Regions from separate parts of the Paenibacillus tianjinensis genome, predicted to be linked through region 3. Evidence: riboswitches for the same ligand, from Rfam matches in the RefSeq annotation. Region 3 holds a riboswitch; each other region holds the start of a gene.
What was found. A riboswitch is a leader RNA that binds a small molecule or an ion and turns the genes downstream of it on or off. The one in region 3 is predicted to bind cyclic di-AMP.
Positions count from the first base shown of each region.

Region 1: another riboswitch for cyclic di-AMP. It lies ahead of JRJ22_RS08655 (alpha/beta fold hydrolase); the one in region 3 lies ahead of JRJ22_RS14520 (APC family permease).
Region 2: another riboswitch for cyclic di-AMP. It lies ahead of JRJ22_RS02060 (hypothetical protein); the one in region 3 lies ahead of JRJ22_RS14520 (APC family permease).

Region 1 covers NZ_CP070969.1:2,013,315-2,021,129, reverse strand. The annotation lists gene JRJ22_RS08660 (TrkH family potassium uptake protein) at 1-1,242, opposite strand, end outside; gene JRJ22_RS08655 (alpha/beta fold hydrolase) at 1,506-2,321, opposite strand; cyclic di-AMP (ydaO/yuaA leader) riboswitch at 2,328-2,460, opposite strand; gene JRJ22_RS08650 (DUF6803 family protein) at 2,653-3,147, shown strand; gene JRJ22_RS08645 (DUF2933 domain-containing protein) at 3,218-3,418, opposite strand; gene JRJ22_RS08640 (hypothetical protein) at 3,506-3,712, opposite strand; gene JRJ22_RS08635 (sensor histidine kinase) at 3,709-5,118, opposite strand; gene JRJ22_RS08630 (response regulator transcription factor) at 5,108-5,821, opposite strand; gene JRJ22_RS08625 (cell wall-binding repeat-containing protein) at 5,860-7,050, opposite strand; gene JRJ22_RS08620 (MarR family winged helix-turn-helix transcriptional regulator) at 7,194-7,661, shown strand; gene JRJ22_RS08615 (LTA synthase family protein) at 7,725-7,815, opposite strand, start outside.
Region 2 covers NZ_CP070969.1:469,975-477,789, forward strand. The annotation lists gene JRJ22_RS02040 (ABC transporter ATP-binding protein) at 1-505, shown strand, start outside; gene JRJ22_RS02045 (ABC transporter permease) at 498-1,781, shown strand; gene JRJ22_RS02050 (hypothetical protein) at 1,794-1,988, shown strand; gene JRJ22_RS02055 (hypothetical protein) at 2,133-2,384, shown strand; gene JRJ22_RS02060 (hypothetical protein) at 2,444-2,896, opposite strand; cyclic di-AMP (ydaO/yuaA leader) riboswitch at 3,061-3,228, opposite strand; gene JRJ22_RS02070 (VOC family protein) at 3,521-3,922, opposite strand; gene JRJ22_RS02075 (glutaredoxin family protein) at 3,953-4,192, opposite strand; gene ytxJ (bacillithiol system redox-active protein YtxJ) at 4,189-4,515, opposite strand; gene JRJ22_RS02085 (MerR family transcriptional regulator) at 4,679-5,077, shown strand; gene JRJ22_RS02090 (thioredoxin family protein) at 5,112-5,453, shown strand; gene JRJ22_RS02095 (CHAD domain-containing protein) at 5,549-6,472, opposite strand; gene JRJ22_RS02100 (lipoate--protein ligase family protein) at 6,726-7,643, shown strand.
Region 3 covers NZ_CP070969.1:3,259,061-3,266,875, forward strand. The annotation lists gene JRJ22_RS14500 (ABC transporter ATP-binding protein) at 1-779, opposite strand, end outside; gene JRJ22_RS14505 (FecCD family ABC transporter permease) at 810-1,844, opposite strand; gene JRJ22_RS14510 (FecCD family ABC transporter permease) at 1,844-2,902, opposite strand; gene JRJ22_RS14515 (iron-hydroxamate ABC transporter substrate-binding protein) at 3,137-4,159, opposite strand; gene JRJ22_RS14520 (APC family permease) at 4,371-6,188, opposite strand; cyclic di-AMP (ydaO/yuaA leader) riboswitch at 6,313-6,470, opposite strand; gene JRJ22_RS14525 (disulfide oxidoreductase) at 6,699-7,130, opposite strand; gene JRJ22_RS14530 (DsbA family protein) at 7,130-7,815, opposite strand, start outside.

The DNA of each region.
Region 1 (7,815 bases), 1.2 Mb from region 3:
GATAATCCCTTTGCCCATTGATGATAGTTCTGGCGTTATCCCCATAGACATCCCTACTGTTCCGAAGGCGGAGGTTGCTTCGAAGAGAAGTGCGAGAAAATCCTTTTGATGAGGATATTCTGTAATCGTTAAAAGAAAGGCAACTCCGAGAACCACCCCCATAGAAATGGTCATCACCGCGAGTGACCTGAAAATAATCTCTTGAGAGATCCGCTTTTTAAGAAGCTGGACGTCAGCCTTCCCTTTAACCGTTGCAATAATACTTAACATAATCACAGCGAAAGTAGTTGTTTTTATCCCCCCTCCTGTCGATCCGGATGAAGCGCCAATAAACATCAGGAAGATCATGAAAAACTGGGAAGCCGGCAGCATCGCAGCAATATCAATGGAGTTAAAACCAGCCGTCCGCGTTACTACACCTTGGAAATATCCTGCCCAGATTCGTTCGCTCCAGGAGAGAGTACTAAAGGTCTTGGTATTAAAGAGTTCAATCGTAAATATCACCAGAAATCCGGCCATACACAGAAATCCGGAAGTGAGCAGAACAATTTTAGTGTGAAAGGACAGATCCCTCCACCTTCTTTTCCGGTACAAATCCAAAATCACTGTAAACCCGATCCCTCCGATGATAAATAAACATGAGATGACGATATTAATTAACGGGTCACCGACATAACGGCTCAGACTGTCCGGCCACAACGAAAAACCAGCGTTATTGAAGGCAGAGACGGAATGGAATATTCCATAGTAAATAGATCTTTCCACCCCCATTTCATTTGCCCACCGGAGAGTTAATAATAATGCTCCTATAGTCTCGACGATAAAAGAAATGAGGAAGATGCTGAGTGATAAACGGACAACACCTTGAGTTGTCACAGAGTTGGCGGATTGTTGGATAAGCAGACGATCTTTTAATCCGATCTTTTTCCCCATAACCACAGCTATTAGGACCCCAAAGGTCATAAACCCCAAACCGCCAATTTGAATAAGCAGTAAGATTATGATTTGTCCGAAGTGTGAAAAGTCCATCCCTGTATCGAGTACCACTAGACCCGTCACGCAGACAGCTGAAGTTGAGGTAAACAATGCGTTCAGCCAGCCTACACTACTACCTGTGGATGAAGATAGCGGTAAGGATAGCAGCACAGCTCCAAGTAATATGGGTGCAGCAAAACCGAGCAGAATAATCCTGGAAGAAGTCAGTTTGAGTTTCTGGAAGAACAAGATTTTATCAAATAACATATTAGAGGCTCCTGTTACAATCAAATTTTTACACCAGTCCTTGAAAAAACACAAAAAGAGCCCGCTAGTGGCAGGCTCCTCCGGATACAACAATATACAATTAGTACCATTATAGGGTTCGCTAAAGCAATTGTAAAGAGAATTCGTTTATTCAGAGGATCCGTCTCTTCACCTCATCAATAAACAACTCTGCAGCCGTTTCTACAGTATAAGGAAAGACGCTCTGTGTCGTATGCAAATAAAGCACACCATGCATCACCCTTCTACTTGCCGGATGCTGCCTGCCGGAAACATTGCTGGTCTTGTAAATAATCAAGCACTAGCCGGTTAAAATGCTGCGGCTGGCATAGGTGGCTGGGGTACATGGCATCATCAAGTATCGCTAAACGAGCAAGCGGATATTGAGCCACCGTTTTTTTTGCCTGCTCCAGAACCCTTTCATTCAGATTCCCTGTTACACAAAGAACGGGAATTTGCAGCCCCGCTGCGAACCCGAAGGAGTCTGCCTGTCTTAGCGCCAGTCGCTGCTTGATTAATTCTGTTGTCCGTTCCTGCAAAAGCTCTCTTCTCAGAATATGGTAGGCCGAGAGCCACTTGTTGTATGTGATACGTAAAGATCGCATAAACATTTCCGCAGGGAGATAGTGGGCTGCCAAAGCGCATATTTCAAAGATCCCCATCGCTCTTCCGGCTAAAGCTGCGTCACCACCATGAAAGTAACTGTCTACGAATACCATATTTATTACCCGTTCAGGGTACAGATATGCAAATTTCCGGGCAATCATGGCCCCACTGGAACAAGCTACAATTACAGCCCGGACCACATCCAGTTCGTCCAATAGCCCCTTTAAATCTTCACATTGTGTGTCTATGATCCGGCTAATTTCTACGTTCATTTTCCCCGATCTTCCATTTCCTCTTAGGTCAAAGACGATCACCTTAGCCCGCTTGCTGAAATAATCCGCTTGAGGTTCAAATATTTGATGGGAGGTTGAATGATCATGAATAAAAACAATAGGTAGACCACTGCCGGACATTTCGTAATACAGTGTGGTTTCATTGACTTCAATATGCGTCATTACATGTGCCCCTCTCTTGGACGCTTACGGGGTTAGCTGCCGGATTCGGGCTAGAGAGCTGCCCTACTCGATCTCTCGAGATTCACCCCGGGATCATTGGTTCCCCCGCTTCCTGGACGGAATTAAGCGGTTCATCAGAATGAGTAAATTTATTCCAGTTAAAAACACAAAAAGAGCCCGCTGTTGGCAGGCTCCTCCGGATATAGCAATATAAAATTAATCCAATTATATAGTTCGCCCTGATCATTGTAAAGGAAATCTCCATACTTTCCACACACTTTCCCCCTATACTAACTTTGTAGTAACAATATTAGATGGGGGAAATAAACGAATGAATATGACGCATTACATGTCCCTTTTGATGGACAACCAGCCATGGAATCTGATCATTTTTATGGCAATCCCGGTCATTTTTGCTGAGACCATTACGGTGACCGAGTTTTTTATTCTTTTCAACAAAAATGTCAAAGGCAGCCTAAGAGCTTTTAACCGGATCTGCAGCATTTTGGCCGGTCTGTACTTTACAGGAGTATTCCTATATCTGTTCCCGACCGCTTTTGTCCCTCTGACTGTAAATGGGGAATGGCATACCTGGGTAGATGTAGTCGCGGTAGGATTCTATTTGAGCGGTGTAATCTTCCTACTGCCTCTTGCCCTGCTGGACCTTGGCCTTATTGGACGTAAGCGTACGGAGGAAGAAAAGCTGAAACTCCACTTTATTCTTGTCAGCGGATTCCTGGTCGTTGCACACATCGCAATGATCTTCGGAATGGTTAATCCCGAGATTGTAAGCAGTATGGGCGGCATGAGTGGAATGACTCATTAATAGTAAGATGAAAGACTCCGGAGATCATCTCCGGAGTCTTTTTTCGAGTAATCCCGCCTATCTCCTACCTTTAAACAGCTCTATTCTTTAAATCTTGCACTTCCTTTTGCAACAACTCATTTTGTGCTTTTAACTGCAATAATTCTTGCTCCACCACACCGGCGGATAGCTGTTTCTTATGCGGACCATGGCCGTGTCCACCACGCATACCAAACATCATAAATATCATCATTAACGGACATACCAGCACAGCTAACCAAGACCAATCCATATCATTACCTCCACAAAATAAGATTTGTTATATTTTCATTGTAAGAAATGTCTGTGTAGAAAATGTGTTGATAGTTTTGAAAGGAGCTTATTTTTTCGATCTTTTGTTCAACTTCAATACTCTCAGCACCAGAAACAGGCTTATCCCGATAAGTACTGCACAGATCAGAAATGTTTTCACTATATAACCGAAATGGAGCAGTGAGTCGCTTTGGAAAGAAACGGCTGAAAGGGTCATACACATTACACCTATTCCCATAAAGAAAAAGGCGATAAGCCATTCTATTTTCTTCATTTGCTGTGTCCCCCCGGGTCCGGCTGCCGCTGAAAGTACACTTCAAACCGGGTTCCTCCGCCTAGCCTGCTTGTAACCTTTATCTTACCGCCCTGCAGCTCGGCCAGTTTTTTTACGATGGATAGACCTAATCCGGTTCCCCCGAATTGACGTGCACGGGATTTCTCCACTCTATAGAACCGTTCGAAAATATAAGGCAGGTCTTCCTCAGGAATCCCAATTCCCGTATCTTCAACGCTTAGGATTACAGAGCTTCCGGCGTACTGCAGACCCGCTTGGATACTCCCCTTCTCTGTATAACGGATCGCATTCTCCAGCAAGTTCAGGACAATCTGCTCCATCCGTTTACCATCACCGCGGACCAGTGTAACAGGCCCGGAAGATTCGAACGACAGGGCTAACCCTTTTTCTTTTGCCTTCAATTTAACTTTTTGAACAGCTTGTTCAGTCAGGTCAGAGAGGTTGAGCTCTTCTTCCAGAAGGGATATCTTCCCTTCTTCCATTTTGGCCAGATCGAACACATCATCGACCAAATGCTGCAGCCGGACCGCCTCCTGATAAATGATATCCAGATATCGGTCCTTCTCTTCCTCGGTCTCATAAAGGTGATCCTTAACCACTCTAGAGTACCCTTCCAAATAGGTAATGGGTGTCCGCAGATCATGTGATATGTTAGAGAACAGCTCTTGCCGGCTGTCCCGGTAATGCTGAAGATCGGCCGCCAAATCATTGATGGCCTCAGCCAAACTGCCCAGTTCATCCCTGCTTGTGATCTCAAGTCGGGTTTCCAGCTCACCAACGGCAATTTTCCGTGTTGCCTTTTGCATTTGCAGCAGCGGACGGGACAAGACTTGCGCGATAATCCATGTAATTCCCATGGCCAGCAAGAAAGCCCCCATTCCGGATAGTACCAATAAGTTCCTTACCCCGGATAAGGATTGCTCCATTTGTTCCGTAGAGGCCATTACATAAAGGGCTGAGGTAATAACACCACCTTTAGTGACCGGTTGGCCGGAAACAAAGTAACGATGACCTTCCGGGTCTTTATACATCAAGCTAACGATTTTACCGCCAAAAATCTTGTCGAGATCCGAACTTCGGATAAACGACCGGTCGGCCGAATCATGAACACCGGAGTGCAGATTTACGGTCCCATTGTCCAGAATATTAAAGATACTGACATTCGAAAATTCCGCAAAGGTCATCATGGTCTGCTCGGAGGTGACATCGGTTGCATTCGCCATGACCGTAAAGTGTGAGGCAATCTCTTCCGTTTCTTTTCGCATTTCGGCAGTATAAAAATTCGTGAACATTTTATCGATGGCAAAACCCAGGAATAACAACACAATCAGGAATACAGTGATGATCACTGACCCGAGCTTGATCCCAATCCGGTTATTTCTCATCCTGATACTCAGCCGCTTGAAATTTATAGCCTACTCCCCATACCGTCTGAATCGGGTTATAGCTCATTCCGGCCCGCTGCAGTTTCTCACGAATATTCTTAATATGCGTATCCACCACCCGGATTTCACCCTCATAATCATATCCCCAGACCCGTTCTACAAGCTCCTCGCGGGTGAAAGCACGCTGCTTGCTCTGCGCTAACATCATAAGAAGATCAAATTCCTTTTGGGTAAAATCTACAGAACCCTCTTGAATGCGGACCTCCCGGGCATCCGGAAAAATGTTCAGCTCGGGGAAATCCAGGACCCTTTGAGGAGGCTGCATCCCCTGTGTGATTGTAGACCTGCGGATTAACGAATAGATTCTGGCCAATAACTCCTCAGGTTCAAAGGGCTTCGTCAAATAATCATCTGCGCCTACTCCAAGTCCATGGATTTTGTCTTTGGTCTCTGTTCGTGCCGTAAGCATCAGAATAGGGATGTTCCCGGTTTCTCTCACGGCCTTACAGACTTGCCAGCCATCCATATCAGGCATCATTACATCCAGCAGTATGATATCAAAGGAGTGTTTCTTAATCATAGACAGTGCTTCATGGCCCGTTGCGGCTTCCTGGATTCGAAAACCTTCCTTCATCAGATAAATGCGAAGCAGATTCCTCATATTCCACTCATCATCTACGATTAATACCTGTAGTTTAGACATTATCCACCTACTCCATTTTTTTATGAACAAATGACCAATTAATGGCCGGCATGCGGGTTCCCGCCTGATGCAGGGGAAATCTCAAGCATATCATCGATTTCACTCTGGGCAGCAGCAGAAATTGCGTCTTTGCCGCCGGTTACCCAGGCATGATTATAGGGACCTTCTGCAGGTGACTTCTGATACTTCGGTTGGACATTCATCAAATACTCCATCACGGAATCCGGCAGTACATCCTTTTTGGTGAACATTAACGGGGCGTGTTTGCCCAGATGGCTAAAAGGAGCCGCAGCAATGGTCAGCATGGTTGAATCTGTGGTCAGAAATGAAAAGTTATGTCCCGCCGTAGTGATTCCCCAGCCAAAATCATTGCTGGTGTCTTTATATTGGGCAAAAGCGACCGCATTCTCATACGGATTGTCACCATCAATCCGGGTTACCGTTCCATAAGCTGCTAATTCGTCTTCAACTTTGCTGGAGATCACCGAATCCGGACCCAGGACATAGATGGCCGCCTTACCTTCGCGCTTATTCAGGGCTTTCACTGTGGCAGCAGGGATTTCGTCCTTCTTCACATAGAGCAACGGTTCAGGCATGTGGGCGATCCAATTTACAGCAGGCAATGTATATTCAGGACTGTCCATAGACCCGACTATGACGGCCTGTGGAAGCTCCCCCGCAGCTTTGGCATAATAGGCATCAATGGCCTCTGCTATAGCTGCCGGCTCGTCTCCTTCTATTTTATCGATTTTCATATCCAAGGTGTTCAATTGCTCCTCAACGCTTGACGCAACCGGACCTACAATGACAATTTGAATGCCTTCATTCCCTTCTGCGCCCATCGGCTTCAACCGTTTAAGCTCCTCTAAAGTCACAGCAGGAACGCTTTCTTTATCAAAAAAGAGAACTGGCCCGTTGCTGGGATGATGAATCAGATCCGTGCTTACGGCCGCAATCTGCCAGTTGTTCACATCGGTCAAAACCACACTTGAGGGTCTGTTATTATCTGTCTCTGCCGTCCAGAGTGTGCGGGAGACAAGAACGGCTGCCTGAACTGGATCAGACGTATTAACCCTTGTTGTATTTTTGGTGCCAACCCATGGTTCTGTAACCGCGGTTTCCGTGGTTACGTTGGCTGCAGCATTAGAGTTTTTATTGCCTGCCTGGCATCCGGATAAAGCCGCACTTAATATCAACGCTATTGTACCAGTAATTAATATCTTTCTCATTCTCATACCTCCAATTTGCAATATTCCAATTTTAATAACCATACTTTACCCAAAAGGTGTGTGGAAACGATGAAGTCAAGCGAGTTCTTTTTATGCCCCTATTGGGCTATAATTATAGTTAAATAAGCTTATGGGGTGTATAGATGAACGAAGACAGGTATGACAATGTGGATGGATTGATGGGTGCTTTCCAGCAATTCTCCCGGCTTAATTGGCAAAAAACGACAATGTTTGGGCTGAAGCCAAGTGAGATCCGGGTACTGATTGCGATCCGCATGAACAAAAAAAGAACCGGAAAGGATACGCTGACCGTCTCGGAGGTCAGCCGGCTGCTGCGGGTGACCTCTCCGACCATTACGCAAATGGTCAACAGTCTGCTCAGCCAAGGCTACGTAGTGCGTACCAGCGACACTCAAGACCGGAGAATCAGTGTCATCCAGCTGACAGAGAAGGGCGAACTGTTCGCTGATAAAGCGGTCGCAAGGATCCGTGACACGTTCAAAGGGATGATTGATTATTTAGGCGAGGAAAAAAGTGAACTGCTGATTGAACTGCTGAATGGCGTTCATGCCTACTTTGAGCAGCTTAACGATCAGCCTGATTCCTTATAATCTGTATAAAAAAAGCACCAAAGCCCAGGCTTACAGCCTAGGTTTTGGTGCTTTTGTTCTATTCTATTGCTGATCCGGCCGGTCCGGCAGCTGCAGCAGATAGCTGTTGGACAGATTCAGCAGACGCTGAACGGCCGTAAACTGTGCTTCAGTA
Region 2 (7,815 bases), 2.8 Mb from region 3:
CAAGGGCAATCAGCAAAAAATGGGTTTCATCGCTGCCGTTGTACATAAACCGCAAATTCTTATCCTCGATGAAGCTTTCAGCGGACTGGACCCGGTGAATGTGGAGCTGTTAAAAGACACCGTTAGAGAGATGCGCGACCAGGGGACGAGTATCCTGTTCTCTACCCACCGCATGGAGCATGTCGAAGAGCTGTGCCGGAATATTACAATTCTTGACCGTTCCAATACAGTGGTTCAAGGAGATATCCGCGAGATTAAAAAGGGCTATCCGCGCGAGGAGGTATTCCTGCGGACGGTTGGAGAAGTCTCCGGGCTGGAGGGAATCGCCGGGGTAACCGCAGTGCAGCGGCAGGAGCGGGGCTATGTGCTGGCGATCAGTGAGATTGGAGCAGCGCAGCGGATATTACAGCACGCCCTGCTTGCCGGTGAAGTTGAACATTTCGAAATCAAGGAACCGACGCTAAACCAAATCTTTATCAGAGCGGTGGGTGAATCCAATGAATAAGCTGGGACCGATTATCGCATTTACCTTCAAAAATAAGGCGCGGACTAAATCTTTTACGATCACAACGCTGATCATCGTGCTTCTGATTACCATCGGTATGAACATTCCTTATTTTATCGACAAGTTTAGCGGCGACGACGAAGCCGGTGCTGCACGCATCGGAGTTGTTACGGAATCCGGAAACCCGGTATCGGAACTGCTGCTGGCTTATACGGCGCCCGAAGACTCCGAGACCCAGGTAACGCTGGAGTCCTATGCATCTGCAGAGGACGCGGCTCTTCAAAAGGGACTCAAGGAAGGCGACATTAAGGGTTATCTCACCTTCGGCACTGCTGCGGGCGCAGGCGTACCTCCGGTCACATACCACAGCAATGAAGGAGAGCTGGACGGAGATATCCAGAGCTATCTGCAAGCTGCCCTGCAGCAAGTCAATACGCAGCTGATTACGGAGGGTAAGCTGACACAGCAGGAGGTGGCCGCCATATTCACGCCGGTCACGATAGATACGCAGCAGATCGGCGGAGGAAGCGGGACTGGCGGCGGTCAGGATGAGTCTGCACCTGCGATCAATTATGTGATTGTCTATGTACTGCTGATGCTCTTCTTCTTGTCGATTATGCTGACCGGTAATATGATTGCCGCTGAGGTCACAGCAGAGAAGAGTTCGCGCATTATGGAAATTCTGATTACGAGCGCTTCACCGCTGAGCCAGATGTTCGGCAAGGTGCTGGGGGTGTTCCTGGTCGGGCTGCTGCAGATTGCGATCATTGCCGCGAGCATTGCGGCGAACCTGATGCTGCCGCATAACTCGGGGATTCTTACGGATTTCGATCTTGACTTAAGTCAATTGAATGTAGGTATTCTGGTTTACGGCCTTATCCTGTATATTCTGGGCTTCTTCCTGTATGCGCTGATGTATGCCGCTGTAGGCTCGATCGTGAGCCGTACCGAGGAGCTGGGCCAGGCAAGCATGCCGGTGATGATGCTGGGTTTTGTGAACTACTATATTCCGACCTTCAGCGTTTCTGCACCGGACACACTGCTGATAAAGATCGCCAGCTACGTACCGTTCACATCACCGCTCAGCATGCTGCTGCGGATCGGTGTCGGAGATGTGGCCGTATGGGAAATCGCAGTTTCACTGGTTATTCTGCTGGTCACTATCTTCCTGTTAGGCTGGCTGGCCGCCAAAATCTACCGCACAGGTGTCCTGATGTATGGTAAACGACCTAGTATCAAAGAGATTAGAAAAGCAATGAAGGCTTACAAAATTTAAGGAGTGGGAATTATGGATAAAAAACAACAACAAAACTTAGCGCTGCTGTTTATAACATCTTTCTTCTCGCTAACATCCAGCAGACTTGTTCCAGATAGCGGGTCGAATCTGATGGATTTTACGCAAGGGCTTCTGACAGGTATAGGCATTACCGGAATGCTGATGGCGATCGTATTCTTTGGCAAGTATTACAAGCGCAGCCATTAGGCTAGAAAATCGTTTCAGGGACAGCTATTTAAAGGCACCTCCGCAGTTGATGCGGAGGTGCCTTTTTTGCGCGCGGCTAAGGGACTCACTAAAACTGGTGATTCGGCCGTTTATAGTGTACCTTAATAGTAAGGAGTGGTGATTTTGAAATTAAACATAAAAACCCCCGTGCTGGTCACGGTCTCCATTGTACTGATCATAGTAAGCAGTATGCTTAGGCCCGAAGGCTCAACACTGCTGGGGGCGCTGCAGACTCTGCTGCTTGGTCTTGGAATTCTGGGATGCCTGATGGCTTTTTTACGGTTTGCCAAGAGTGGTAATAGTAAGGGCAAAGAGATAAACAAAGGCAAGAGCAAGAGTAAAGGCAACAGTAAGGGCAACAGTAAGGGCAAGTAAGCCAATAAAGCCGCAGCGGATTGCTGCGGCTTTATTGGTGAGAAGAACAGGCGCGCCATTTACACAATAGACAAATTAGCCTGTGATCTCAGCGGCTTTTGCCCTGCATTGTGCTCACGCACCTGCCTGAGCTGAGCTTTCAGCACCGGCAGGCTCTTGCCGAGAATTTTGCCGATTTCGGGCAGCGGAAGCAGCAGTCCATACCATAGGGCTTTTACAAGCTGATCGTCCCACGACAACTCTTTAGAGGTGCGCAGATTCCGGTTTTTCGCGGATTTTGCGCATTGCAGGATGCACTCCCGGTAGGCTTCTACCGGAAAGTCGGCAGCTTTGAGCTTTCCTTTGCAATAAGGCTCATACAGCTTGTTGAAGGTTCCGGCCGTCACCCGCTCTGCTTCACTGCCCTTCCCGAGCAGAATGGAGCTGAGCGCAAGGACACCTCCGCTGTACTCCCGGATATATTGCTCAAATCCGGCGGCAGCGGCCAGCTGCGAGGATAAAAGGTCAGGCATGTCAGCACGTTCCTTCCTGGATTAAAGAGATGGACAAGACAGAGAATTACAGGGTCTAACTTAAATGTATAGCGGTGCGCAAAAACCGCAGGCAGAGGAGAACCTCTGCTGCGGTCCGGATACAGGCGGAAACAGGCCTGATGCCAAAACGTGGCGGAATCAAGGGGCTCTCTCTATACACTTACGAGGTTAGCTGCAGGATTCGGGCGGTGAGAGTCGCCCTACCTGGTGAGAATGCGGGAGTCGCAGTCTCCTCAGGATTCACCCCATGGCCTTATCAGCCGGATGGTTCCCCCGTTTCCCGCTGGGCGGGAATTCAGCGTTCGAATATCATTATTTTTGCGAATCGATTCAACACGAATCATACTCTTTCCGGCATGGCTTTGTAAAAAAGCAAAGGGATTCTCTAATTGCCGATTAGCAGGGAATTGCGGCGGAAACAAGGCTGCTCTAGCCGAAAAGACTATTTATCAGCGTTTATCTGGTCATTTTCTCGCTCAGGCGTCATCTTTTGATTTTTACTGGAAAAAGGCAGCAGAGTGCGAAAATTGAACCTAGAAAAATATAAGTTCATAGGGAGATAAAAACGCCGGTGACCTTAAGCAGGTGACCGGCGTTTTCATATTAGCGTTTTGGCATTTTGCTCTCATCTATGTACAGCAGGTTCCAGCGGTGACCGTCCAGGTCGGCAAAGCCTGCGCCGTACATCCACCCGTCCACTTCACCCGGCTTACCGAAGATATTTCCACCGGCAAACTCTACTTTTTGAATAAAGGCATCTACTTCTTCTCTGCTGTTAGCACCAATGGAAAAGATGACTTCTGCGCTATGGGAAGTATCTGCGATTGTTGAACCTGTAAATTTCTCAAACGCCGCATCCGGGAACAGCAGAATCGTCGTTTGGCCTATGACAAGCTTGGATCTCTCGTTACCGACGCTCACCGCATGGAATCCAATCTCGTTGAAAAAGGCAGTTGACCTCTCAACATCCTTAACCGGCAGGTTAATCCAGATCTCCTGTGACATGGCTGTAGCCTCCTGGAATGATTCATGAATTTATTTCGCTGCAGCAATAAGTTCCTTAAGCTCAGGAAGGTTGAAGCCTTTGACCGCATATTCTCCGGATACAGTGACAGGTACTCCCATGAAGCCGAGCTTCTCTACTTCCTCCTGATAGACTGTACTGGTCATAACATCACGCACTTCGAACGGAATGCCTTGTTCTGTGAGCAGCTGTTTTACCTGATTGCAGTCGCTGCAGCCGGAGGTAGAGTAGACAATGACAGACTGGCTCATTTGCTTACGGCCTCCTTGATGGCATCACGGGTGATTTTCCAGTGGGAGGTGTTCCAGCGGACTTCTCCGTCTTCAAGCAGGAAAATTTGCGGAGATTCGTGTTTGATGCCGAATTCTTCAGCAATCTGGTTCGAGACCGGACGGTCTTCAATCACATGAACAATAGCTGCCGGTGTATCGGAGCTCTGTGCAAAGGCCAGAAACTCTTCGTTGGCTTTGGCGCTGATCGGGCAGGTTGTGCTGTGTTTAAAAAGCAGTTTTTTGCCGGGTTGCCCGACATATTGGTGCAGTTCATCCAGCGTATGGAGTTGTTGAATAGACATCGGTAAATCGCCCTCCTGGGATTCTATATTTTTGTAATTAAGATTGTAGCATAGTTCAAAATTAAAGCAAAAAATCCAGCGAAATAAAAGCCTTGACCCTGACACTGGTGTCAGGGTTTATACTGGAAGCAGACCATTTCTCATGAACCCCGGGGAGAATGCCATGAAAATAGGTGAACTTGCAGCGCGGACCGGTGTCAGTGTCCGTTCCCTGCGATATTATGAGCGTCAAGGATTGCTTACACCGCTCCGGGAGGCCAACGGCTACCGTGAGTATTCGCCGCTGGCCGTCGAAACGGTGGAGACGATTAAGCTGTATTTGAATCTGGGGCTGTCGACAGAGGAGATTGCCGGATTTCTGCATTGTGTACTGAAGAATAAAGAGGCCTTCTGTGCAGAGGTGATGCCGCTCTACCGCAGCAAGCTGGAGGAAATTGAACGCCAGATTATAGAACTGAGCCAGATTAAACTCAATCTCCAGCAGCGTATGGCTGCAATGCAGCAGGAACAGCTGGAGAGCGGGACTTCTGAGCACGGAAATGCGGAACTGGAAAATAGTTAGGCGTACAGTCATAGAGTTACGGGAGGGAAGAATTATGGCAATTATAAATGTGGAGCATGCGGAAACCCTGCGGGCGGAGCTGAACCGCAGCGGAACGGTGCTGGTTGATTACGGTGCGCCGAGATGCGGGCCCTGCAGAACGCTGCTGCCGATCCTGGAGGAACTGGATGAGGAGTATGCGGACAGCGTGTCTATAGTTAAGGTGAACTGTGATGAGCTGCCTGAGCTGGCGTCAGAGGCTGGCGTCATGGGCCTGCCTACTGTGGTCGTGTACAGCGGAGGGCAGCCGGTGGAGAAGCTGGTCGGTTTGCGTCCGAAATCCGCCTATCAAGGCGTATTAAGAAAGTATGCTGCGGTGAGCAGCAGTACCAGTTAACACATAGAGGCGGGAAGCGGCATGCCAGGCATGCGCTACCCGCCTTTTTACACATCAGAAAGTAATTATTCAAGGTTTACAAGAGTTATAAGGGCTTATTGTTCATTCAGCACTGATGTAGGCGCTTTGGCAAATGCGGCCGGAACCGGGACAACCTCGTTCTGGTGCAGGGCTTCCAGGATCTCTTCTCTGAGGCTTCCGGTAAATGCGCCCCAGGCCTTTTTGCCGACGCCCAGCTCATCGCGTCCAATGGACTGCAGGGTATCCAGCCAGACCCGCTTGTCATTAATCACTCCCAGCTGCTCCTGAATGTTCTTATAGATTTCTTCATGGGCATGAAATTTCTGATTGAGTGCAAAACCCGCGGCGCTCGCGGTATACCGCAGCTCCTTAGCCGATATTCTTAGCTCATGCAGGGCCTCGAAGGCGGCCTTGGACTCCGCTTCAGGTTCTTTAAACAACGTTTTGCAGGCCTTTTTTTTCTGTTCGAAGGCCACCTCCAGCTCACGCATGACGACGTTTGCGTCCCGTTTGGCGGTCAGGGCTTCCAGGGGTCCGGCGAGAAAAGCCGTCCAGAGCCTGTCCAATTCCTTTCCGGTCAGCTGCGCAAGCCCGGTTTCCAGCTTCTTGCGGTACTCTTTCCGTTTCTCCTTCTGATGCTTAATGACGGCCTTCAGCAGCTCAGCTGTCTTGTCATCGCCGTCTTCCTTCGCCAGTTTGCGCCGCTCTTTGAAGGAATGAATCAGAACATCTGCATCCCTGACCTTGCCGAGCATCTTCTGGGCCTGTTTAAAAGTGCTGTATAGCTCTCCGGTGGAGGAATGATCGGGATCAAGAATCGACAGCAGCGTCAGCAGCTTGCGGCTGTTTACCCTCGCCTGATGAATATCCTCATCTCCGAAATCCTTCAGTGCGTCCTTGCTGTAATCACGGAAGTTAACATAGAGCTTGATCATCGCCTGTTCCCACTGACGGGTCTTACTGGCTTGCCGGTCCTTCGTTAGCTGTTCGACGGTCATGCGGCATCACTCCTAAAGGTTGTGTGTGTATTGCATGAACTTCAGCACATTCTGTCTAACACGGGGAGTATCTTCTTTAGTATAAGGATAACGGTTGGATGAAGCGATTTCAAATGCTTTAGGTGTCCTTGCCTTCGCGCCGGGAGGGGAATGGGTTACAATAGGAGCAGTATTAATTTCACGGAAATGAAGAGCGGGCTGCCGGTTAGTTGGACAGTCTAATATTCATCTTAGAGGAAGAGGGTAATCATCAGTGGTTTCTCATGAGGGCTTGGGGCTATTAAGCAGACTCTTTGACGGGCAGGAGCAGAGAACGACCAGCGTTCTTCCTGCGGAAATGGCGGTTTTTGAGCATTTTGCCGGAGAACAGCCGGTCACGGGAGCGGAGGATATGCTGATTCCGTTCGCTTATGAAGAGACGCTGTGCCGGGACGTTGGAGCGGGAACGGTCCCGCCGTCCCTGCATCTTTGGAGTCACCCCGGAGGGGTTGCGCTGGGTCTGCGGGACAGCAAGCTGCCCTTTGCCGCAGCAGCGATGGCGGAGCTTGAAGGGGCGGGAATCCGCACGGCAGTCCGGCATTCCGGCGGTGCCGCCGTGCCGCTTGACGCGGGGATTGTCAATGTGTCCCTGATTCTCCCGAAAGCTCCGGGCAAGCTGGACTTTCACGATGATTTCCGGCTGCTGGCCTCGCTGATTGCCGAGGCCGCAGCCGTAAGCCATCCGCAGGCCGCGGCAAGGATCAGGGCCGGAGAAATCGCCGGCTCGTACTGCCCGGGCGATTTCGATCTGGCGATCGGCGGCCGCAAGTTCTGCGGCATTGCCCAGCGCAGGCAGAGCAGCGCGTACTTCGTGCACGCGTTTGTGGTCGTCTCCGGCTCCGGACAGGAGCGCGGGGAGCTGATCCGCGGATTCTATGAGACTGCGTCCGGAGGGGACGAGTCTCTGGTCTATCCGCGGGTCCGCCCGGAGACGATTGCCGCGCTTGGCGAGCTTGGCGGGCCGGATGCAGCGGCGGTGTTTGCTGCAGTCATCCGGCAGGCGGCCGCCAGCCGGGGTGTGCAGCTGACCTCTGCCGCGCAGCTGCGGCAGGAGACGGGGTATGATCTCCAGTACAGCGATCCCCGTGTGCTGGAGGCGGCGGAGATCCTGCGGGAGCGGTATGCCCGCTGAATAAGCTTGCAGCATTAAGCTTGAATCCATAAGCTTGGATGAGTGAGGCACGATCGTGCCCTAAGTAAATAAGCGCAACGAGAAGAGCAGTGATTCCCCGGTGACGGGAGGATCACTGCTCTTCTTCTTTCGGTCATAGCTGCTCAGGCCGTACATATTCACCTGCTGGTAA
Region 3 (7,815 bases):
AGCTCATAAGGCAAGCACAATGGCACGCCGGTACGCGGATCTGAAACAATGTCACATTCAATACCAAACACTTTGCGGAGAACATCGGGTGTCATAACCTCTGCCGGAGTCCCTTCACAGATTACCGTACCCGATTTAATCGCCACCATATGCTGTGCATAACGGGAGGCATGATTTAAATCATGCACCACCATGATGATGGTTCTCCCTTCTTCCTCGTTCAATTTCTGCAATAGCTGCAGGACTTCCAGCTGGTGAGCCATATCAAGGAAGGTAGTCGGTTCATCCAGGAACAGAATATCCGTCTGCTGGGCTAGAGCCATAGCTATCCAGGCCCGCTGGCGCTGGCCGCCGGAGAGGCGGTCTATCGGGCGATCGTGGAACTCCTCCATCCCGGTCACTGTAATCGCGTTTGCGATAATACTGCGGTCTTCAGGCGTCATAGTTCCGAATCCTTTTTGGTGCGGATAGCGGCCATACCCGACCAGTTCGGATACGGTCAGTCCGTCAGGAGCTGTTGGATTCTGCGGAAGAATCGCCAACTGGCGGGCCACTTCTTTGGTGGACAGCGTGTGAATCGACTTTCCGTCCAGCATGACACTACCGCTCTTTGGCTTCATAATCCGTGCCATGGTTTTGAGAATGGTGGATTTCCCGGAGCCGTTAGCCCCTACCAGCGCCGTGATTTTTCCCGTCGGAAGTGACAGGTTCAGGCCATTAACAATCGTAGCCTCTGCATACCCAATGCTTAGCTGTTCTGTGTTCAACCTTTCTGACATGATTTCCACTCCTTACGAATTTATATTATTTCAGGCCTTCGATCTGGCTAATAAATATAAGAAATACGGTGCACCGATGATCGCCACAACGATACCGGTTGGTATCTCTGCGGGTTGCAGAATCCACCGAGCGATAGTGTCAGCGGTTATTAACAGCAGGGCGCCCACTAATGCGCATGCCGGCAGCAGTACCTGATGCTTCGGACCAACCAGCCTGCGGGCCAGATGTGGTGCGATGAGACCCACGAATCCAATACCGCCGCTTACGGCAACACAGGCACCTGACAGAATGACTGCAGCAGCCAGCAGCAGGATACGTTCCCTCTCCACCGGCAGCCCGAGCCCAGCCGAGGTCTGATCACCGAGACTCAACAGATTAAGCACCCGGGACTTGTAGAAGGCAAATGGAAGCAGAATAACAAGCCATGGCAGAAGCGCAAGGACAAACCGCCAATCTCCGCCCCATATTTTACCGGCTAACCAGATCGACACGAATTGAAAATTCTGCGGGTCCAGCCTTAGGGATAGAATCAGCTGGATAGCGTAGATACCCGCTCCTACTGCTATTCCAATCAGAATCATCCTGGTGGGTGACAAGCCGTCTTCTCGGCGGTAAGTCAAAACATAAATCAGTGCTGCAGTAAGCACAGCTCCCGCCAGTGCCATCAACGGAAGTACATAAATATGAGCACCGGTTGTAGCCGGTACAAACGAGATAAAAATGATGACAGCAAATCCCGCACCAGCATTGATGCCCAGTGTGGAGGGCTCGGCCAGGGCATTGCGCGACAGACCCTGCAGGATGCAGCCTGATACAGCAAAACCTGCGCCGACAAGTATTGAAATCACGATGCGTGGCAGCCGGAAATCAAACAGAATGAGCTTCTGCTGCTCAGTTCCACCCCCAAGAAATGTATGTAAGACATCAAGCGGCGATAAGCGCATGAGTCCGGTATTCATGCTGACAACAAACATGATAATAATGAGAATAGCCAGCAGGGATATTATGGTTATATCACGGCTGCGGCGCTGCTGAGCTGCGGGAGAGGTCAGTAACCGGTTCATTACAATTCCCCCTTCCGCTTCCTTGCCAAATATACAAAAAACGGTACGCCGATCACAGCAATTAAAGCGCCAATCGGAGTTTCATAAGGAGCATTGATAAGTCTGGCAGCAATATCGGCAAAAACAATCAGAAGGCTGCCCAGCACCGCCGAACAGGGCAGAATCCACCGGTAATCGACGCCGACCAAATATCGTGTGATATGCGGTATGATCAGCCCGACAAAAGCGATGGGGCCTACTGTCGAAACGGCCGCCCCCGCCAGAATCACAACAACAATGATCCCGGTGAATTGTACCAGCCTAGTACGCTGCCCGAGCCCAGCTGCTACATCCCGGCCCAGACTTAGCAGAGTGATAGACCTCGATAGCATCATTGCAATTATCAGTGCCCCTGCAATCCATGGCGTCATGATTCTAAGCTGAGTCCAATTGGCCCCTCCAATGCCGCCAGCCATCCAGAAGGCGATGTCTTGGGATAGATGAAACAGAATTGCTACCCCTTGGCTCACGGCAAGTAGCAGCGCGCTTACTGCTGCACCTGCCAGAGTCAGCCGTAGTGGCGTCAGACCGCTGTGAGAAAGTGAACCTATTCCGAATACCAGAATAGATGCGGCTGCGGCACCGGTGAAGCAATACAACATGATGTATAAAAAGGATGACGCTGGAGCTAAGGCAAAGGTTAATGCCAAAGCGGCACTGGCACCGGCATTCAGGCCAAGCAGACCCGAGTCTGCCAGCGGATTACGGGTCATTCCCTGCATAATTGCTCCCGCCACAGCAAGACAGGCTCCGACTAAGGCCCCTGCCAGTGCGCGGGGAATCCGCAGCTCCCTGATGATCTGATGCTGCTGCAAGTCCGGATTAAACCTGAATACAGCCTCCCAGACCGTCGCCAGCTTAATATCTGCCGCACCTACCGAAACGGAAAGCGCTAGACCAAAGAGCATGGCTGCAAGTCCGAGAAGTAAAATAATAGCAGCCGCAGCCGGTCTGGATTTCAGCGGCATCGCTCCATCCATCTTTGTAGATTGATCTGTAGAATGTGTAGATGCGGCCATAAGTCTTCCCCTTAATGGATTAAATCCAAGTCGTTGATGATAACGAATCTCACTTGATTGATACTGTATATCATTCTCATTATCGCAAATAAAAGAAACATGTACAAGACTCCACGGATCTCTTGAAAATTTTGTTCTTTTTTTCACAATGCTCCAAAAAAAGATGCAGGCCTTATACCCGAAGGTATAAGAACCTGCACATTTCTCGGGCGGCCAAAGAAATTTTCAGCTCACTTATTTTACAAGTGCGCTAAGCACATCATCAATCGTTTTGGAGTTAGCATAAGCACCACTGTAGAGCCAGCTGCCGGATGCACTGAGCTCGGTAACATTTCCTGCCTTAACGGCAGGAATCCCCTTCCAGATGGGTCCGTTCAGAATTTCTGATGCCTCTGTTTTATCACTGTTTACAAGGAAAATATGATCAGCAGACAGTTCAGCCAGTTTCTCTAGTGAGATAGGATTCCAGGTCGCTCTGGAGTCAGCCGGAATCTCTGTTACAAGGTTAGGAAGCTTCAAGCCAAGGTCGCCGTATAATACAGCGCCACTGCTGCGTGTTTCATCCACAATAAAGAAGCTCTTTTGCACCAGCCACAGAATGGCAACGGATTTGTCACCACCGAATGATGCTGTGATTTTTTCCTTAGCCTCAGCAGCCTTCTGGTCATATTCAGCAATCGCTTGTTCAGCCTCAGGAGTCTTGTTCAGTAGGTCACCGATGGTAAGCAGCGTTTTACGCCAGTCCTTACTGATCTCATCGCCCAGTACATAGGTAGGCGCGATTTTGTTCAGCTGATCATAAAGACCATTCTGCACACTGCCTTCAGACTGGACGATATGGAAGTCCGGTGCGAAGCTGGTTACAGCCTCCAGCGGAAGATCGTAGCTGATCGTAGGCACATCTTTAAGCGCATCGGACAAGTAGTCCTGAATCCCATTTGACACGGACCATTGGGCAACTGGAGTTACCCCGAGTGTTACCAGATAGTCTTCCAGATAAGAACCAAGCACACGCTGTGGATTTGCCGGAACAGTTACTTTATGTCCCATGGCGTCAGTCACAGTCTTCTCAGCAGCCGGAGCAGCGGTTTCTGCCGGGGCAGTTGTAGTCTCAGCGGTTGCCGCAGGTGCAGCACTAGAATTAGCCGCATTGCCATTGTTGTTATTGCCGCAAGCGGACAAGAGTACAGTCATCATCAAGAGGCCGGCCAAGACCAGCTTCCTACTCCCGGATTTCTTTGGATCAAACAAAAACATGTAATACCCCTCCTGTATATTTATCCTTTTTGGTCAAAGGTTTTTGGAATGCCTTCGCCTTAACTTCTTAAATGATATTGATTCTCATTATCTATGTCAATATATTATTTATTTTCCCATTTGTATACTGAGGATCAGATCCGGTTAAAATCAATAAAAAACGGCTGCATCCGTGAATTACGGAAACAGCCGTCTGCTGGAATATACCAGTCTATTTGTGCAAATGATAAGGTACTGTCGCTACAACAATATCTTTTTGATTCATTAAATACGAGCGGATGAACAAGCTGGTCTGATTATGCAGAATCGCCTGCCACCAATGCTTAGTGATAAACTGTGGAATCAGTATTGTAATATGATCTGTCGAAGCTGTCTTCCACTCCACCGTATCGATAAACTTCACTAACGGACGGATGATGCTGCGGTAACGGGAACGAAGGACAATCAGGCGTACGCCCGGATTCCATTCCTCCCACTTCTGCTCCATCTTGTGAATCTCTTCTTCATCAAAACCAACATATACTGCGACCACATTTTCGGTCAAAGATTTCGCATAACTGATCGAATGCAGCACGGCACGTGTAACACCAGCGACAGGAACCACTACCGTACTGCCCTTGATACACGGTTTATCGGTAGATGGACAAATGCGCAGCTGATCTGCAGTATTCAGATAATGGCCGTGAATGCGGTGGAATACGATCATAACAACTGGCAGGAAGATGAAAGCCATCCAGACACTTGAAAATTTCGTAATAATGAAAATCAGTGTAATCGTAAGTGTTGTGAGCATACCCACTGTATTGACAGCGAATTTATTTTGCCAGCCCTTTGGTCTGTCCTTATACCAATGCACCATCATTCCAAGCTGGGATAAAGTGAACGGGATAAATACCCCTACCGCATATAATGGAATCAGGCTTTCTGTATTTCCGTGGAACGCAGCAACCAGCAATGCTGATAACACACCGAGGAAAATAATACCATTCGAGAAGCCCAGCCGGTCTCCGCGGACCATAAAGGCATGGGGCAGGTATTTATCTTTGGCGAACATAAAGGCAAGCAGCGGGAATGCCGAGTATGCCGTATTAGCTGCCAGGAACAAAATCACTGCCGTGATCCCTTGAATGAAGAAGTACAAACCGCCGCGGCCGAAAGTGGATTCAGCAATTTGTGAAACCACAGTTGCTTTTTCATCAGGAACTACTCCGTACCAGTAGGCCAGAAGGGTAATTCCTGTAAACATAATACCAAGGATAAGGCCCATCATCATCAAGGTTTTCGCTGCATTTTTTTCTGCAGGCGCCTTGAAGTTCGGAATAGCATTCGATACCGCTTCTACCCCGGTCAAGGCCGAACAGCCGGAGCTGAATGCCTTAAGCAGGAGGAACAGGCTGACGTTTGATACAGCAGACCCGATTTCAGGCACATTGGCATGTGCGCCGCCGGTCATGTATTTGAATACTCCGGCAACAATCAGGACAAAGATAGAAACTACGAATAAATATACCGGGATTGCTATAAAAGAAGCCGATTCCGTAACACCGCGCAAATTGATAATTGTTAACAGTAAAATAACGGATACCGCAATCAGTACAGAATGATCATGCAAACCTGGAAAAGCGGATGTAATCGCGTCTGTACCGGCTGAGGCACTAACCGCAACAGTAAGAATATAATCTACCAATAAAGAGCCTCCGGCTAACAGACCGGTAGGAACACCCAGATTGCTCTTGGCCACGATGTATGCCCCGCCCCCTTGCGGGTAAGCGAAGATCGTCTGGCGATAAGACAAAATAAGTATGGCCAGCAAGCCCAGAACGGCTAATGCAATTGGCAGTGAGTACCAGATGGCAGTGAAACCCGCGGCCACTAGTACAATAAGGATTTGTTCCGTTCCGTAGGCTACAGACGAGAGCGCATCAGAAGACAGGACAGCCAGTGCTTTCACCTTGGATAACTTTTCATGATCGAGTTCGTTCGACTTCATCGGACGCCCGATCAATAGTCGTTTTACCTTGCTTACCATTGTAGTAACAGTTCCTCTCTTTGTGAGTTGAAACGGTAGTACCGTGCGCTGTTTTCATAGGCGGATTTCATAAATGCAGGCACAAAAATAAGCATACGGAAATGATCCGCATGCCTGGGCATGGTCATTATCCCACCCTTGCTTACGAGGTTAGCTGGCGGATTCGGGCTGTGGTAGCCCTACAGTTGCGGTCGATCTGGCCGCTTCCGATTCACCCCAATGGCCTTACGGCCAAGTTTGGTTCCCCCGTTTTCCCTTCGGAAAATTCAGCGCATATTCAACTTCTCACAAGGTCTAATGATAGTCTACAATGCATTTACAGTAAAGCTTTGAATCAAATGAAAAAAGAATGAAAAAACATCCAAAACACGCAAATCCAAGATCGGGGATAAGGTGATCTTTCATTCTCTTGCATTATCCCTCATTACCTTGGTTTTTGAGTGTTTTGGATGTTAATTGTGACAGAAAAATCAGGAATAATTTAGGCTTGAAATTCAGCCTACCCTCTGCCTATTCCATTTGATCAGTCTTGCGTCCGGTCCACAGCAATATTGTGATCAGCACAAACGCTGTCAGAGCCATTAAAGGAATTGTAATGAACCCCAATAAGTTAATATAATCCTGATTACAAGGAACGCCGATGGTGCAGGGAAGCACTTTGCTCAGCGCAGGAATCTTCTGCTCGGCATAGTGATACAATGAGATACTCCCGCCAATAATACTTAATGGCAATACGTAGGGAATGATGCGCTTATCCCCCCGGTACGTGGCAATTCCAAGCAGAAACAGCTGCGGATACATAAAGATACGCTGGAACCAGCACAGCTTACAGGGTTCATATTTGAGGACTTCACTTAAGTACAAGCTGCCGGCAACGGCAATGATGGACACAAACCAGGCCAAATACAGACAGTGGCGGCGGCAAAAGGTAGAGAATTTCATCACTCGGCATCCACCGCTTCAGAAGCGACTTTGATCTGAGCGTCAATGGCTTCGATATTAAACGGTTCTTTAACCATCACTCCATTAACAAATACGGTAGGTGTTGAACTAACTCCGGCGTTTTTGGCAAGATCAATATCGGTCTGTAATTCATCCATATAAGTCTTATCTTCAATATCTTTGCGCAGCAGATCAAAATCAACCGGCAGGCTTTCCTTACGGGCCAGATCCACTAAATAGTCTGTGGTCGCCCATTCCTTGTTCTCGTCGCCCTGATTGGCATAGAGAGCGTCATAGTAGGTCCAGAATGCATCACTGTTCTGATGATAGACAGACAAAGCGGCGAGCGAGGCTGTAGTCGAATCCGGTCCGATAAAGGCCATGTTTACAAAATAAAAGGCTGCCTTATCTTGATTCACATACTCCTGTACAATCTGCGGCTTAATGACACCGGTGAATTGAGCGCAGGCCGGGCATTTAAAATCACCGAATTCAACGATTTTGACCGGCGCATCCTCTTTTCCGAGTCGTGGTAGTTCACTGTAGTTAAAACTGACCGGCTCGGCGGATGAACCCGAATTGGAATTGTCCTTTGCAGCAAGCATAAATAACCCTACAAAGATAATGACCACTAAAGCTATTGTGCTGACAATAAGGATTCTCGTTTTCTGCTTTTGGTGCTCCA